One region of the Mesorhizobium sp. B3-1-6 genome, then DNA from elsewhere that is predicted to be linked to it. Evidence: riboswitches for the same ligand, from Rfam matches in the RefSeq annotation. Region 1 holds a riboswitch; the other holds the start of a gene.
The links. A riboswitch is a leader RNA that binds a small molecule or an ion and turns the genes downstream of it on or off. The one in region 1 is predicted to bind S-adenosylmethionine.
Positions count from the first base shown of each region.

Region 2: it holds a riboswitch for S-adenosylmethionine, as region 1 does, so the genes downstream of both, FJ414_RS26760 (O-succinylhomoserine sulfhydrylase) here and FJ414_RS15070 (homoserine O-acetyltransferase) in region 1, are expected to answer to the same signal.

Region 1 is NZ_VFTM01000015.1:26,263-33,098, reverse strand. Features, by position in the region: gene FJ414_RS31805 (ATP-binding cassette domain-containing protein) at 1-106, opposite strand, end outside; gene FJ414_RS31800 (ATP-binding cassette domain-containing protein) at 3-584, opposite strand; gene FJ414_RS15090 (sugar ABC transporter substrate-binding protein) at 764-1,444, opposite strand; gene FJ414_RS31795 (hypothetical protein) at 1,437-1,739, shown strand; gene FJ414_RS15085 (ABC transporter permease) at 1,886-2,908, opposite strand; gene FJ414_RS15080 (phytanoyl-CoA dioxygenase family protein) at 3,043-3,798, opposite strand; gene FJ414_RS15075 (AraC family transcriptional regulator) at 3,987-4,841, shown strand; SAM riboswitch at 5,012-5,089, shown strand; gene FJ414_RS15070 (homoserine O-acetyltransferase) at 5,186-6,355, shown strand; gene metW (methionine biosynthesis protein MetW) at 6,435-6,836, shown strand, end outside.
Region 2 is NZ_VFTM01000038.1:8,975-15,810, forward strand. Features, by position in the region: gene apaG (Co2+/Mg2+ efflux protein ApaG) at 1-272, opposite strand, end outside; gene FJ414_RS26755 (ceramide glucosyltransferase) at 550-1,692, shown strand; gene FJ414_RS26760 (O-succinylhomoserine sulfhydrylase) at 1,828-3,018, opposite strand; SAM riboswitch at 3,075-3,152, opposite strand; gene FJ414_RS26765 (2'-deoxycytidine 5'-triphosphate deaminase) at 3,231-4,325, shown strand; gene araD1 (AraD1 family protein) at 4,367-5,362, opposite strand; gene mmsB (multiple monosaccharide ABC transporter permease) at 5,564-6,836, opposite strand, start outside.

The DNA.
Region 1 (6,836 bases):
CTTCATTGTCCATCGTCACGATCGTGCGGCCATCGCGCATCACCGTGACGCGGTCTGCGATATCCAGCACCTCGCGCAGATGGTGCGATACGTAGATGATGGTCACGCCCTCGGCGCGGAGTTGCCTGACGACCTCGAACAGCCTTTCCGCTTTCGCGTTTGGAAAGCGCCGAATTCGGCTCGTCGAGCACGAGCACGCGGGCATTCTGGCGGATGGCGCCGGCGATTTCGACCAATTGCATCTCGGCGACCGAGAGGCGGCCGACCTTGGTGTCGGGGTCGAGGCCGCCCATGCCGAGCCGGGTGAGCGCATCGCGCGCCTCCCGCCGCATCATGTCGCGCGGCAGCAACGAAACGGCAGAGCGCGCCGCCATGTCCGACATCATGATGTTTTCGGCCACGCTCATCGTCGGGCAGAGCGCCAACTCCTGATAGACGACAGTGATGCCGTGGGCGCGGCTGTCGAGCGGGGAGGAAAGTTTCACTTCCCTGCCCTCGACCAGAAGCTTGCCACCATCGGGGCGCAGGTCCCCGGCCAGGATGTTCATCAGCGTCGACTTGCCGGCGCCGTTCTCGCCGATCACGGCGTGAACCTCGCCGGCCCGGAAGCCGACGGAAATACGGTCAAGCGCGAGCACACCGGGAAACCGCTTGGTTACGCCGGCGATCTCGACGATGTTTGCGAGGGAGGGGGCGGCCGTCATCGAGCTGGCTCGACGGGCCGGCGGGACCTGTGGCCCGCCGGCCCGTCACGCTGGCATTGTTACTTCTTGGCCACCTCGGCAATGTTCTCCTTGGTGTAGACGCCGACGCCGGTGTCGAGGTTCTCGATCGTCTGGCCCTTGAGGAACTGGACGAGGAGGTCGACCGCCGCGAAGCCCTGCTTTTCCGGAGCCTGGTCGATCGTGGCCTGCACATCGCCGCTCTGCACGAGCTGCACGGTCTGGTCGAGCAGGTCGAAGCCGACCACCTTCACCTTGTCGGCCGCCTTGTTGCGCTCGACCCAGGTGCCGGCGGCGGGAGTGGAGCAACACTCCAGCGACAGGACGCCGGAGATCGAGGGGTTCGCCAGCATGGCGTTCTCGATCGCCGAATAGATCTTCTGCGGATCGGTGCCGGTGTTCAGCGTGCTGACCACCTCTAAGCCGGGCTCGGCCTTCAGCGCCTCGCGCGCGCCTTTTTCACGGTCGAGCGACCACTGGGCGGCGGCGTCGATGGTGGTGATCATCACCTTGCCCTTGCCGCCGAGGACCTTGGCCATCAGTTTGCCGGCCTCACGGCCCGACTGCACGAGATCCTGCCCGGCGAAAGCCAGGCGCTTGCTTTCGGGATTGTCGGTGTTGAAGGTGACGACCGGGATACCGGCGGCGATCACCTTGTCGATCAGCGGCGCCAGCGCGTCGGTCGACACCGATGAAATCGCCAGGCCGTCCATCTTGCCCATCAGCGTCTCGATCTCGCTGATCTGGCCGTCGGCATCCGGCGCCGACCGGGCCGATGAACTGCGCGCTGACCTTGTCCTCGGTCGCCGCCCGCTGCACGCCGGCCTTCATGAACGGCGCGAATTCGTTCGAGACGTCATGGTAGGAAACGTAGATGTCGAGCGGCTGGCCTGCGGCGATCTTGGCCTTGATGCGATCGGCGAGCGAGAAATCGGCGAGCTTGGCCTCGGCATGCGCGAGCGTGGGCAGCAGGCTGAGCGCCGCCGCGAGAATGACGTGTCTGATTTTCATGGATAGTCCTCCCTTTTTTGTTTGGCTTGATTGCCCTCAGAGCATGATGCCGAAAGTGTGCAGCGGTTTTCGGACGACATCATGCTCTATCTCCCTGATTTGGAACCGGATTCAGATTTCAGGTTGATGCGGCCTGAAACCCGAATCCGGTTCTAGGCCGCGCGGCGCGTTGTCCATTTGTCGATGCCGACGGCGATGATGATGACGAGGCCGATCATCAGCTCCTGCACGAAGGGCGACACGCCCATCAGCACAAGGCCGTTGCGCATCACGCCGATGATCAGCACGCCGAGTATGGTTCCAAGGATGGTGCCTTCGCCGCCCGACAGCGAGGCGCCGCCGACGATGGCCGCGGCGATGACGTCGAGCTCCAGCCCGAGGCCGGTGCGGCCGGCCTGCCCGCTGGGCAGGAAGGCGAGGCTGAGGATGCCGGCGAAGGCGGCGAGCAGCCCCATCAGCACGAAAGCCCAGATCTTCACGGTGTTGACGGAAATGCCCGACACGCGCGCCGCTTTGGCGCTGCCGCCCACTGCATACACCCTGAAACCGAAGTTCGAATAGGAAAGCACCAGCCATGCCAGCACGGCGATGATGGCGAAGAACACGAGCTGCATCGGAATGATGCTGAACAGATAGCCCTGACCCATGAAGTTGAAGGTGTCGAGAACGTCGGGAAGCGCGCCGTTGCGCGCGTTGACGGTGACGGGCTGGCCGTTGGTCAGGATGAGCGCGGCGCCGCGGACGATGCTGAGCATGCCGAGCGTGGCGATGAGCGAGGGCAGGCGGCCGTAGGTGGACAGGGTACCGTTGATGACGCCGATGACGGCGCCGGCGAAGAGGCCGACCGCGAGCGCCGGCAACAACCCCCAGCCAGCGACGATCAGCATGCCGGTGGCAAGCCCCGAAAAGGCGTAGGTCGATCCGACGGACAGATCCACCTCGCCGGAGATCAGCACGAATGTCATGCCGACCGCCATGATCCCGAGCAGCGAAACCTGTCGGCCTATGTTCAAGAGGTTCAGCGACGTGAGGAAGCTGTCGGTCGCGAAGGTCAGGAACAAGCAGATCACGACCAGCGCGATGAACACGCCAGCCTCACGGACCCGCAAGAGTCGCGACAATTCAAACCGGCCTGCGGCTGCCGCGCGCGCGCCGCTCCTGACCGTATCGGCCATCCCATTCCTCCCTCGACGGCGGCGCGACGGCTGCAGCCGTCCGTCACTGTTCTTCATCTCCCCATCGATCCGCAGCCTGGGCCCAAGCCCGGTTCGATGTCCTCAAGGCCGGGCTTCTGCCCGGTCGTGCCTGCTCATGAAGCCTGCTGGAAAGAACCGGCAGGCACCTTGCGCAATTGTTCGTAGTTGCCGTATTCGCGCACCTTCTTGAAGGGCGCGTTCTCGACCGCGTTGTAGGAGCAGATATAGCCCCAACGATACGTGTCCGAGCGGTTCGCGTCCGAACGGTGCAGCAGGTTGCCGTCGAAGACCAGGGCGTCGCCCGCCTCCATCTCGACATAGATGTGCTCGAAGCGCTTCAGGGCAGCTTCCAGGTGCTCATGCTCGACATTGGTCTGCTCGTTCTCGCGGATATGATTGAGGCGGCCGAGCTTGTGCGTGCCCTTGAGCACCTGAAGGCAGCCGTTTTCGCGGGTCGCCTTGTCGAGCGCGACGTAGATGCTCATCATTTCCGGTGCCAGGCAGCCGTAATTGTACCAGTAGCCGAAGTCCTGGTGCCATTCCCATGCGCCGCCTTCGTTGGGCTGCTTCATCGTCATCTTGTGGCTGTAGAGGTAGATCGGCTTGCCGACGGCGTCCTCGGCCAGATCGACCATGCGTTCGTCGCGGGCCAGCAGGCCGTATTTGTCGTCCTCGGCCTTGGTCCACATCTTCAGCAGCGTGGTCTTGCCCTCCTTGTCGCCCTTGGACATCACGCCGCCCTTGCTCTGCTCCTCCGCGAGTTGCTTGCGGGCGTGGTCGCGAAAGTTGGCGACTTCACCGGCGCCCAGCAGGCCACGGCGAATGATGTAGCCGTCGCGCGCGTAAAGCTCGGCTTCATGTCTGGTCATCGCGAGCATCGATATTCTCCCTGGAACCCCAAAGCGTCCCGCGATGCGGCACGGGCGCCCCTGAACCTTTTTGAAGGCCTGGTTCCGATCCGTTTCCGGCCGGAAATCCCAGGCTCTTGAGGAGAATTTAGCCCCTCCGCCGCGGAACAAAATGGACAAAGGGAACGTATTTTTTGTATAAAACGCGCATGCACAAAAGAACGTCCGTAATTGAGAGTTTCCACTATGTGCCAGCCCCGGCCTGGACCCGCGCCGCGTTCAGCGTGCTGCGCGCCGGAAAAGTCGCCGCCGGACCGGATTACCGGATAGAACGCGCCGTCTATCCCGGACAGGACATCATCTACTGTCTTGCCGGCGCCGGCTATGTCGAAACGCTTGGGCAAAGGATAGACGTCGGGGCTGGTCAATTGGTCTGGATGGCGAACGAGGCTCCGCACGTCCATTCCGCCGATCCCCGGGATCCTTGGACGGTGCTTTGGTTCAGGCTGGACGGCCCGGAGCCCGCCATGCTGCGGCGCAAGCTGTTCGGAGAGGGCACGCCGCGCGCCAGCTTCGCCGAGGGAACAACTCCAGTCCCGTGGTTCGAGCGCCTGTTTGCCGCGTTGCGCCGCCGCGACGCCAGCCTCGATCTGCGCCTTTCGCAACTGGTTGCCGAATTCCTGCTCCTGATCGATCGCGCGTTGGCGGGGCCGGATAGCGACGACCTGCCGAAACCGCTCGCTTCCGGTATCGAAGCGATGCGCGGGGCGCTCGGTTTCGCATGGACCGCGTCGGCCCTGTCGGCCGTCACCGGGCTCGGGCCGTCGCAGACCCGGCGGATGTTTCAGCGCTATCTTCGCACCAGCCCGCATCAGTGGCTGATGCGCGAGCGGTTGATGCACGCGCAGTCGCTGCTTGTGCAGGACGACCAGCCGATCGCCGAGATTGCCGAGACATGCGGCTTTTGCGACGTCTATCATTTCGGTCGCGAATTCAGGCGATCCGTTGGCATTTCGCCTTCGGCCTGGCGGCGCAGCGAATTAGGTGTTGCGTCGAAGCGCTGAACAGATTCCGTGAAGGCGTCACACGGCTTTCCGGCAAGAAACTGCGACAAGACAAGGCAGGCCATGTGTTGGCTTGGCAGGAAATGGCCTGCTTGGGTGCGGTGAACCGACTGGAGCGCCGCGAGGGCTACCCGTTGACGAAGCGCTGCGCTGGTCCTAGAAGAACTGCCAGACTTCTCCGTGGTGATTTGGCCGGTCGGCTTGCAGCCACGTTAAACAACTCGCTAAAGGGCCGTTTGCAACCTGTAACCGGCTTTGCGACGGCAATGCCGGTTTTTTGTTGTCCGCCGCCGGCCGGACACCGCATCGGGACGAGACCGATGCGGGACAGGATGAGGATGGACATGGCCGCTCAGCGCGCTGCAAGGACCAAGGACGAGGCCGACCATCCGTCGAGCCCGGTGCTGCAGTTCGGCCTCGATAAGCCGCTGAAGCTCGACGCCGGCACCATCCTCTCGCCTTTCCAGATCGCCTACCAGACCTATGGCACGCTCAACGCCGCGCGCTCCAACGCCATCCTCGTCTGCCACGCGCTGACGGGCGACCAGCACGTCGCCAATACCAATCCGGTGACCGGCAAGCCTGGCTGGTGGGAAGTGCTGATCGGCCCAGGCAAGATCATCGACACCAACCGCTTCTTCGTCATCTGCGCAAACGTCATCGGCGGCTGTCTCGGCTCGACCGGCCCGGCCTCGACCAATCCGGCGACGGGCAAGCCTTATGGGCTCGACCTGCCGATCATCACCATCCGCGACATGGTGCGCGCGCAGGCGATGCTGGTCGATCATTTCGGCATCGAAAAGCTGTTCTGCGTGCTTGGCGGCTCGATGGGCGGCATGCAGGTGCTGGAATGGGCGGCGAGCTATTCGGAGCGTGTGTTCTGCGCCCTGCCGATCGCCAGCGGCGCCCGCCATTCCTCGCAGAACATCGCCTTCCATGAAGTCGGCCGACAGGCCGTCATGGCCGATCCGGAATGGCATGGCGGCAAATATCTCGATTTCGGCAAGCGGCCGGAAAAGGGGCTCGCCGTCGCGCGCATGGCCGCTCACATCACCTACCTTTCGGAAGCAGCGCTCCACCGCAAGTTCGGCCGCAATCTGCAGGACCGCGAGGCGCTGACCTTCGGCTTCGACGCCGATTTCCAGATCGAAAGCTATCTGCGCCACCAGGGCATGACCTTCGTCGACCGCTTCGACGCCAACTCCTACCTCTATCTGACCCGCGCGATGGACTATTTCGACCTTGCCGCCGATCACGGCGGGCGCCTCGCCGACGCCTTCGCCGGCACCAAGACGCGCTTTTGCCTGGTCTCCTTCACCAGCGACTGGCTGTTCCCGACCGAGGAGAGCCGGTCGATCGTGCATGCCTTGAACGCGGCGGGCGCTTCCGTCTCCTTCGTCGAGATCGAGACCGATCGCGGCCACGACGCCTTCCTGCTCGACGAGCCGGAACTGTTCGCGGCCATCAACGGCTTCATCGCGTCGGCCGCCCGCGCCAGGGGGCTCGGCGCATGACCCCGAACCGAAGGTCAGCGAACGCAGAAAGTTGCAGACTTTTCGGAGCCGGATCGCGCGCCATGCAGGAGGCAAGGCCATGAGCGTCAATCGCGCCCAGCGTGTCGACCTCGAGGTCGTCACCGATCTCATTCCGGCCAATTCGCGCGTCCTCGACGTCGGCTCGGGCGACGGCGTGCTTCTGGAACTCCTGCAGGAGACCAAGCAGGTCGACGGCCGCGGGCTGGAACTGTCGCAGCGCGGCGTCAATGAATGCGTGGCGCGCGGGCTATCGGTTATCCAGGGCGACGCCGACACGGATCTGAAATTCTACGCCGACAAGGGCTTCGACTTCGTCGTGCTGTCGCAGACGCTGCAGGCGACGCGCAACCCGAAGGTCGTGCTCGACGAGCTGCTTCGGATCGGCAACCGCGCCATCGTCTCCTTCCCCAATTTCGGCCACTGGCGCGTGCGCTTTTCGCTGCTGATCAAGGGCAGAATG
Region 2 (6,836 bases), on a different contig from region 1:
GAGAGCGGGCAGCCCGAGGTGTACTGGTAGCTGTCGCCGGGATTGAGTTCCGGCTGGTCGCCGACGACGCCGGCGCCGCGCACCTCCTCGACCCGGCCCCGACCATCGGTGATGTGCCAGTAGCGCGACACAAGCTGCACGAACTCGTCGGAGCGGTTGTCGATCGTCACCTGATAGCCCCAGACATAGCGGTTCTCGGACGGATCGGAGCGGTCCTCCAGATAGAAGGGCCGGACCAGCACTTCGATGTTGCGCGTCACTGCGCGATACATGGACCACTCCGGTTGCCGCCGCGGAACATTCGTTGCGCTTCGCTGTTGGGCGCGCAACGCCGACCATCCTGCCAGCCTTGTAGCGCACGTGCCGAAAAACAATGTCATTTAAGTGACACATGACAATGTTGGTGTGCACAAACCGTGCCGGGCGACTCGGGCGCTCTGTAACTGATGAAATGGGCGCATGCGGCCGAGAGCAATTCCAGGAAAAGTGTGGGCAGTTTTCCGTCCGGAATTGCGTGAAAACAAAGAGATAGAGAGTGACCAGATCTCGATGGAACTGACTATCGCAGCCGGCCTGGCTTCGTCAGCCCTTCTTTTGTCCAATCTCACCAGCATCCTGCTCGCCGCGTCGCGGCTGAAATGGCGGCATGTCATTGCGCCGCCCGTCGGCGCACAGCCGGTCTCGATCATCGTGCCGTCGCGCGGCGTCGAGCCGTTCACACAGGAGACCCTGCAGCGCGCCTTCTCGCTCGATTGGCCGCGCTACGAGCTGATCTTCTGCGTCGCGCATGCCGAAGACCCGGTGGTCAAACTGATCGATGCGGCGATCGCGCGCTATCCGAAGGTGCCGGCGCGACTCCTGATCGGCGACGACCGCGTCAGCGCCAATCCCAAGCTCAACAACTGCATCAAGGGCTGGCAGGCTGCGCAGCACGATTGGGTGGTCCTCGCCGATTCCAACGTTCTGATGCCGAGGGACTATGTCCAGCACCTGATGGCGGCATGGCGCCCGGATACCGGCCTCGTCTGCTCGACGCCGATCGGCTCGCGGCCGGATGGGTTTTGGGCCGAAGTCGAATGCGCCTTCCTCAACACGCTGCAGGCGCGCTGGCAGTATGCCGGCGAGGCGCTTGGGCTCGGCTTCGCCCAAGGCAAGAGCATGCTGTGGAACAAGCCGATGCTCGATGCCAATGGCGGTATCCAGGCTTTGGCCGCCGAGATCGCCGAGGACGCCGCCGCCACCAAGCTGGTCAACAGCCTGGGCCTGCGCGTTAATCTCGTCGCTTCGCCTTTCGAGCAGCCGCTCGGCCAGCGCCGGCTCGCCGAGATCTGGTCGCGCCAGGCGCGCTGGGCGCGGCTGCGCCGCGTCACCTTCCCGCTGTTCTTCGCGCCGGAGATCCTGACCGGCGCCGCAGTGCCGCTGCTGCTGGCGCTGATTGCGGCGGCAAGCGCCGGCGTCAGCCTGCCCACGACGGCCTTGGGCGTGCTGGCGATCTCCTACCTGCCGGAATGCCTGCTGGCCTTTGCGAAGGGCTGGTACCTGTCGCCGCGCAGCGTCACCGCGATGCTCACGCGCGACGCGATGCTGCCCGCCATCTGGGCGCGCGCCTGGTTCGGCGGCGCCGTCGAATGGCGCGGCAACGCCATGACCATCCGCACCAAGGCGATGACCGAACTGGAAGAGCTTGCCTAATGCATGTCGCGCAAAAGTGTGCAGCGGTTTTGCGATAACGACATGCATGAAAACAAAGCCTTAAAGCGCGTCGCCTGAATCCGCTTCAGCGCGACGCGCTTTAAAGTCCTGTGGCGACGGTCGCCGCTACAGGTCTTATTTGGCCGCCTTCAGCGCCTGCTCGATGTCCTCCAGCAGGTCGTCGGCGTCCTCCAGGCCGACGGAGAGCCTGAGCGTGCCCGGCCCGATGCCGAGTTCGGCCCGCGCGTCGTCGCTCAGGTTCTTGTGCGTCGTCGTCGCCGGATGGGTGATCAGGCTCTTGGCGTCGCCGAGATTGTTCGAGATCAGCACGATGTCGAGCGTGTTCTGAAAGGCGAAGGCCGCCTGCTTGCCGCCCTTGACGTCGAGGCAGATCAGCGTCGAGCCGCCCGACATCTGCTTCTTGACGATATCCGCCTGCGGGTGGTCGGCCCGGCCCGGATAGATGACGCGGGCGATCTCCGATCGGCCAGCGAGGAAATCCGCGATCTTGCCGGCGCTTTCGGTCTGCTGGCGCACGCGCAGCGGCAGCGTCTCCAGGCCTTTCAACAGCGTCCAGGCGTTGAACGGCGACAGGCTGGGACCGGTGTGGCGGAAATAGTCGTGCAGGTTCTCGTCGATCCATTTCTTGTCGGACAGGATGACGCCGCCGAGGCAGCGGCCCTGGCCGTCTATGTGCTTGGTCGCCGAATAGACGACGATATGGGCGCCGAGCTGCAGCGGCTTCTGCTGCAGCGGCGTGGCGAAGACATTGTCGACGATCACGCGCGCGCCGATGGAATTGGCGAGCTTGGCAACCGCGGCGATGTCGACCACTTCCAGCGTCGGATTGGTCGGGCTTTCGAGGAAAAACAGCTTGGTGTTCGGCCTTATCGCCTTTTCCCAATTGGCGATGTCGGTGCCGTCGACCAGTGTCGCCTGGATGCCGTAGCGCGGCGCCAGCGTCTCGACCACCCAGCGACAGGAGCCGAACAGGGCGCGCGCTGCAACGATATGGTCGCCGGCCTTGGCGCTGCAGAGCAACGCGGCTGAGACGGCCGCCATGCCGGAAGCGGTGGCGCGGGCATCCTCGGCGCCTTCGAGCGCGCACATGCGCTTTTCGAACATGTCGACCGTCGGGTTGGCGTAGCGCGAATAGATGAAACCGGGCTCCTCGCCCTTGAAGCGGGCTTCCGCGGCTTGCGCGGTCTCATAGACATAGCCCTGGGTGAGATACATCGCCTCGGATGTCTCGCCGAAGCCGGAACGCAGCGTTCCGCCATGCACGAGTGCCGTCTGAGGTTTCCAGTTGCGCTTCTTGGTGCTCATAGCCCTGCTTCCAGACACAAAAAAACCGGCCGCGAAGTCGCAACCGGTCCATATAGCCTTGCGGCTCGACGGTCCTTTAGCGACTTGTTTAACGTGGCTGCAAGCCGACCGGCCAAATCACCACGGGATAACGACGCTTTAAACCCGCGCCGCGCTTGCGTCAATTGCCGGCTTCATTAAGAGGTTTGTACCAGCAGAGCGGAGTTAAGACTTTGCGGCAGACAGGCATTCTTCCCGACCAGGATATTTCCGCGCTGTTCCAGTCCGGTGCGCTGAAGTCGCCGCGCGCGCTGGACACCAACCAGATCCAGCCGGCCAGCCTTGACCTGAGGCTCGGCGACACGGCCTTCCGCGTGCGAGCCTCCTTCCTGCCCGGCCCCGATCATCGGGTAGCCGACAAGCTCGAGCGGCTGAAGTTGCATGAATTCAGCCTCGCCGAGGGCGCGGTGCTGGAGACGGGTTGCGTCTACATCGTGCCGCTGCTCGAAAGCCTGGCGCTGCCCTCGAATGTGTCCGCTTCCGCCAATCCCAAGAGCTCGACCGGGCGCCTCGACATCTTCACCCGGGTGATGACCGATCGTGGCCACGAGTTCGACAAGATTGCCGCCGGCTATCACGGGCCGCTGTATCTCGAAGTCAGTCCGCGCACCTTCCCGATCGTCGTGCGGGCCGGCTCGCGGCTGTCGCAGATCCGTTTCCGCACCGGCAACGCGGTGCTTTCGGAGAGCGAGCTGCGCGACCTCCATCGCGCCGAGATGCTGGTCGCCACCGAGCCGCCCAATATTTCAGGCGGCGGCATCGCGCTCTCCATCGACCTCGACGGGGACAAGGACGGCCTTGTCGGCTATCGCGGCAAGCACCACACCGGCCTCGTCGATGTCGACAAGCGCGCCGCGCAGGATGTCGTCGATTTCTGGGAGCCGATTTACAAGAGCGGCGCCGGCGAACTCGTGCTCGACCCCGACGAATTCTACATCCTGGTCTCGCGCGAAGCGGTGCACGTGCCGCCGCTCTACGCCGCCGAGATGACGCCTTTCGATCCGCTGGTCGGCGAGTTCCGCGTCCATTATGCCGGCTTCTTCGACCCGGGCTTCGGCCACTCCGCCGCCGGCGGCAGCGGCAGCCGGGCGGTGCTGGAAGTGCGCAGCCACGAGGTGCCGTTCATCCTCGACCACGGCCAGATCGTCGGCCGTCTCGTCTACGAGCACATGCTGCAGCGCCCGCAGGCTCTTTACGGTACCGATCTCGGCTCGAACTACCAGGCGCAGGGCCTGAAGCTCTCCAAGCATTTTCGCGCCGCGCGCTAAGGTCTGAGCTGCTGATCTCCCCCTTGGGGGAGATCACGCTCTCACAGCGCCTTCACCGCCACCTTGACCGGCTTCTCGATCTCCAGCGGGTTGCGCAGCGGCAGGCCGAAATCCTGCGCTTCGATCTCGAACGTATCGCCGGCCTCGGTCCTGATGCCATCGGCGAAGGAGAGCGTCGCCGTGCCGAACATATGCACATGCACGTCGCCCGGCTGGCGGAAGGCCGAATATTTGAAATGATGGTGCTCGAGATTGGCGATGGTGTGCGACATGTTCGCTTCGCCGGACAGGAACGGCTTTTCCCACAAAAGCTTGCCGTCGCGCCAGATGCGCGATCCGCCGCGGATGTCGGCCGGCAGGTCGCCGATCAGGATCTCCGGACCGAACGAAGCGTTGCGCAGCTTGGAGTGGGCGAGGAACAGGTAGTTCACCCGCTCCGTCACGTGGTCGGAGAATTCGTTCGACAGCGTGAAGCCGACACGGAACGGCGCGCCGTCGTCGCCGATCACATAGATGCCGGCGATCTCCGGCTCCTCGCCGCCGTCCTGCGCAAAGGCCGGCGACATCAGGGGCGCGCCGGGAGCCACCGCCATCGTGCCGTTGCCTTTGTAGAACCATTCAGGCTGCACGCCGACCTGTCCCTTGGCGGGCTTACCGCCTTCGAGCCCCATGCGGAACATCTTCATGGAATCGGTGAGCTCCTCCTCGCCGCCCTCGCTGAGCTTCTTGTGCATGGAATCGCGCGTCGCCGCGGAGCCGAGATGCGTCAGGCCGGTGCCGGTGAGATGCAGATGCGCGGGATCGGGGTGGTTGATCGGCGACACCAGCCTGCCCCTCTTGTAGGCGGCATCGAGATCGACCGTCTCGCCATAGCCCTTGCGCTCGATCAGCGCTTCGAGCCCGGTGCCGGTGCGCGCGGCCTCCATCGCCAGCGAATAGACGCTGCGCGCGCCGTTGATGATCCTTGTCTTGCCGCCGCCGTTGCGGGCGACGACGCGGATCGTCTCGGCGTCGTCGAGGATCTGGGAGATCAGCATGTTGAAATCCTCTCTCATTTTGCCGGCCGCCCGCGGGCAAGCCTTGACTGGCGCGGCGCGGAGCAATCCCCGCCACGGTTGAAACGCTTCGTCCGGATTGCGTTCGCGAGCCCGGGTCCTTGCTGGACTCTCGGCGCCGACGGGTTGCCGGCAGCTTCGCGATCTGAAACCCGTATGCCTCCTTAAATCCGCTTCCGGCCTTCAGGCCTTGTTCTTGTTGTAGACGTCGAAGATGACGGCGCCGAGCAGCACCAGGCCCTTGACCACCTGCTGCCAGTCGACATTGACGCCCATGATCGACATGCCGTTGTTCATCACGCCCATGATGAAGCCGCCGACGACGGCGCCGATCACCTGTCCGACGCCGCCCATCGCCGAGGCGCCGCCGATGAAGACGGCCGCGATGACGTCGAGCTCGCTGCCGAGACCCGCCGCCGGCACCGCCTGGCCGAGGCGCGCCGCGATGATCAGGCCGCCCAGCGCCGACAGCACGCCCATGTTGATGAAGACCAGCAGCGTCAGCCTCTCGGTGTTGATGCCCGAAAGTTGCGCGGCCTTGGCGTTGCCGCCCATGGCGTAGATGCGGCGGCCGATGGTCATGCGCTTGGTGACGAAGACGAACAGCGAGATCAGCACGCCCATCACCAGCAGCACGACCGGCAGGCCCCTGTAGCTCGCGAACTGGAAGACCAGGAACAGCGCCAGCGCGCTGCCGACCAGCGTCTTGACGACGAACAGCGGGAAGGGCTCCGCCTCGTAGCCATGCCGCTCGCGCTTGCGCCGCGTCCTGAAGCCGAAATAGGCGTAGGCGAGCACCGCGACCAGACCCAGCACGATCGTCGTCATGTGCAGCGTCAAGCCGCTGCCGACGATGGTCTTGCCGGCGGCATTGACCGTCGGCGGGATCAGCGTCAGCGGACCGATCACGTCCGGGATGAAGCCCGAGCTCAGCGCCTTGAAGTCGGGCGGAAGCGGGCCGACCGAAGAGCCGCCGCCGAGCAGCGCCTGGCAGATGCCGCGGAAGATCAGCATGCCCGCCAATGTCACGATGAAGCTCGGTATCCGGTGATAGGCGATCCAGTAGCCTTGCGCGGCGCCGATGAGGCCGCCGACGATCAGGCAGATGATCGAAACCACCAGCGGATTCGAGAATATCCCGAGCGGCCAGATCACCATCATCATCGCGGCGAGCGCGCCGATGAAACCGGCGACCGATCCCACGCTGAGATCGATATAGCCGGAGACGATGACCAGTAGCATGCCCAGCGCCATCACGATGATGAACGAGTTCTGCTGCACCAGATTGCTGAGGTTGACCGGTTTGAACAGCGTTCCCGACGTCGTGTACTGGAAGAACAGCATGATGACGATCAGTGCGATGATCAGGCCGTATTCGCGCAGATTCGTCGTCAGCGCCGAGACGGCGACGCGCTGTCCCTGCTTGACGTCCTCGGCGACGCCGCTTTGCGGCGCG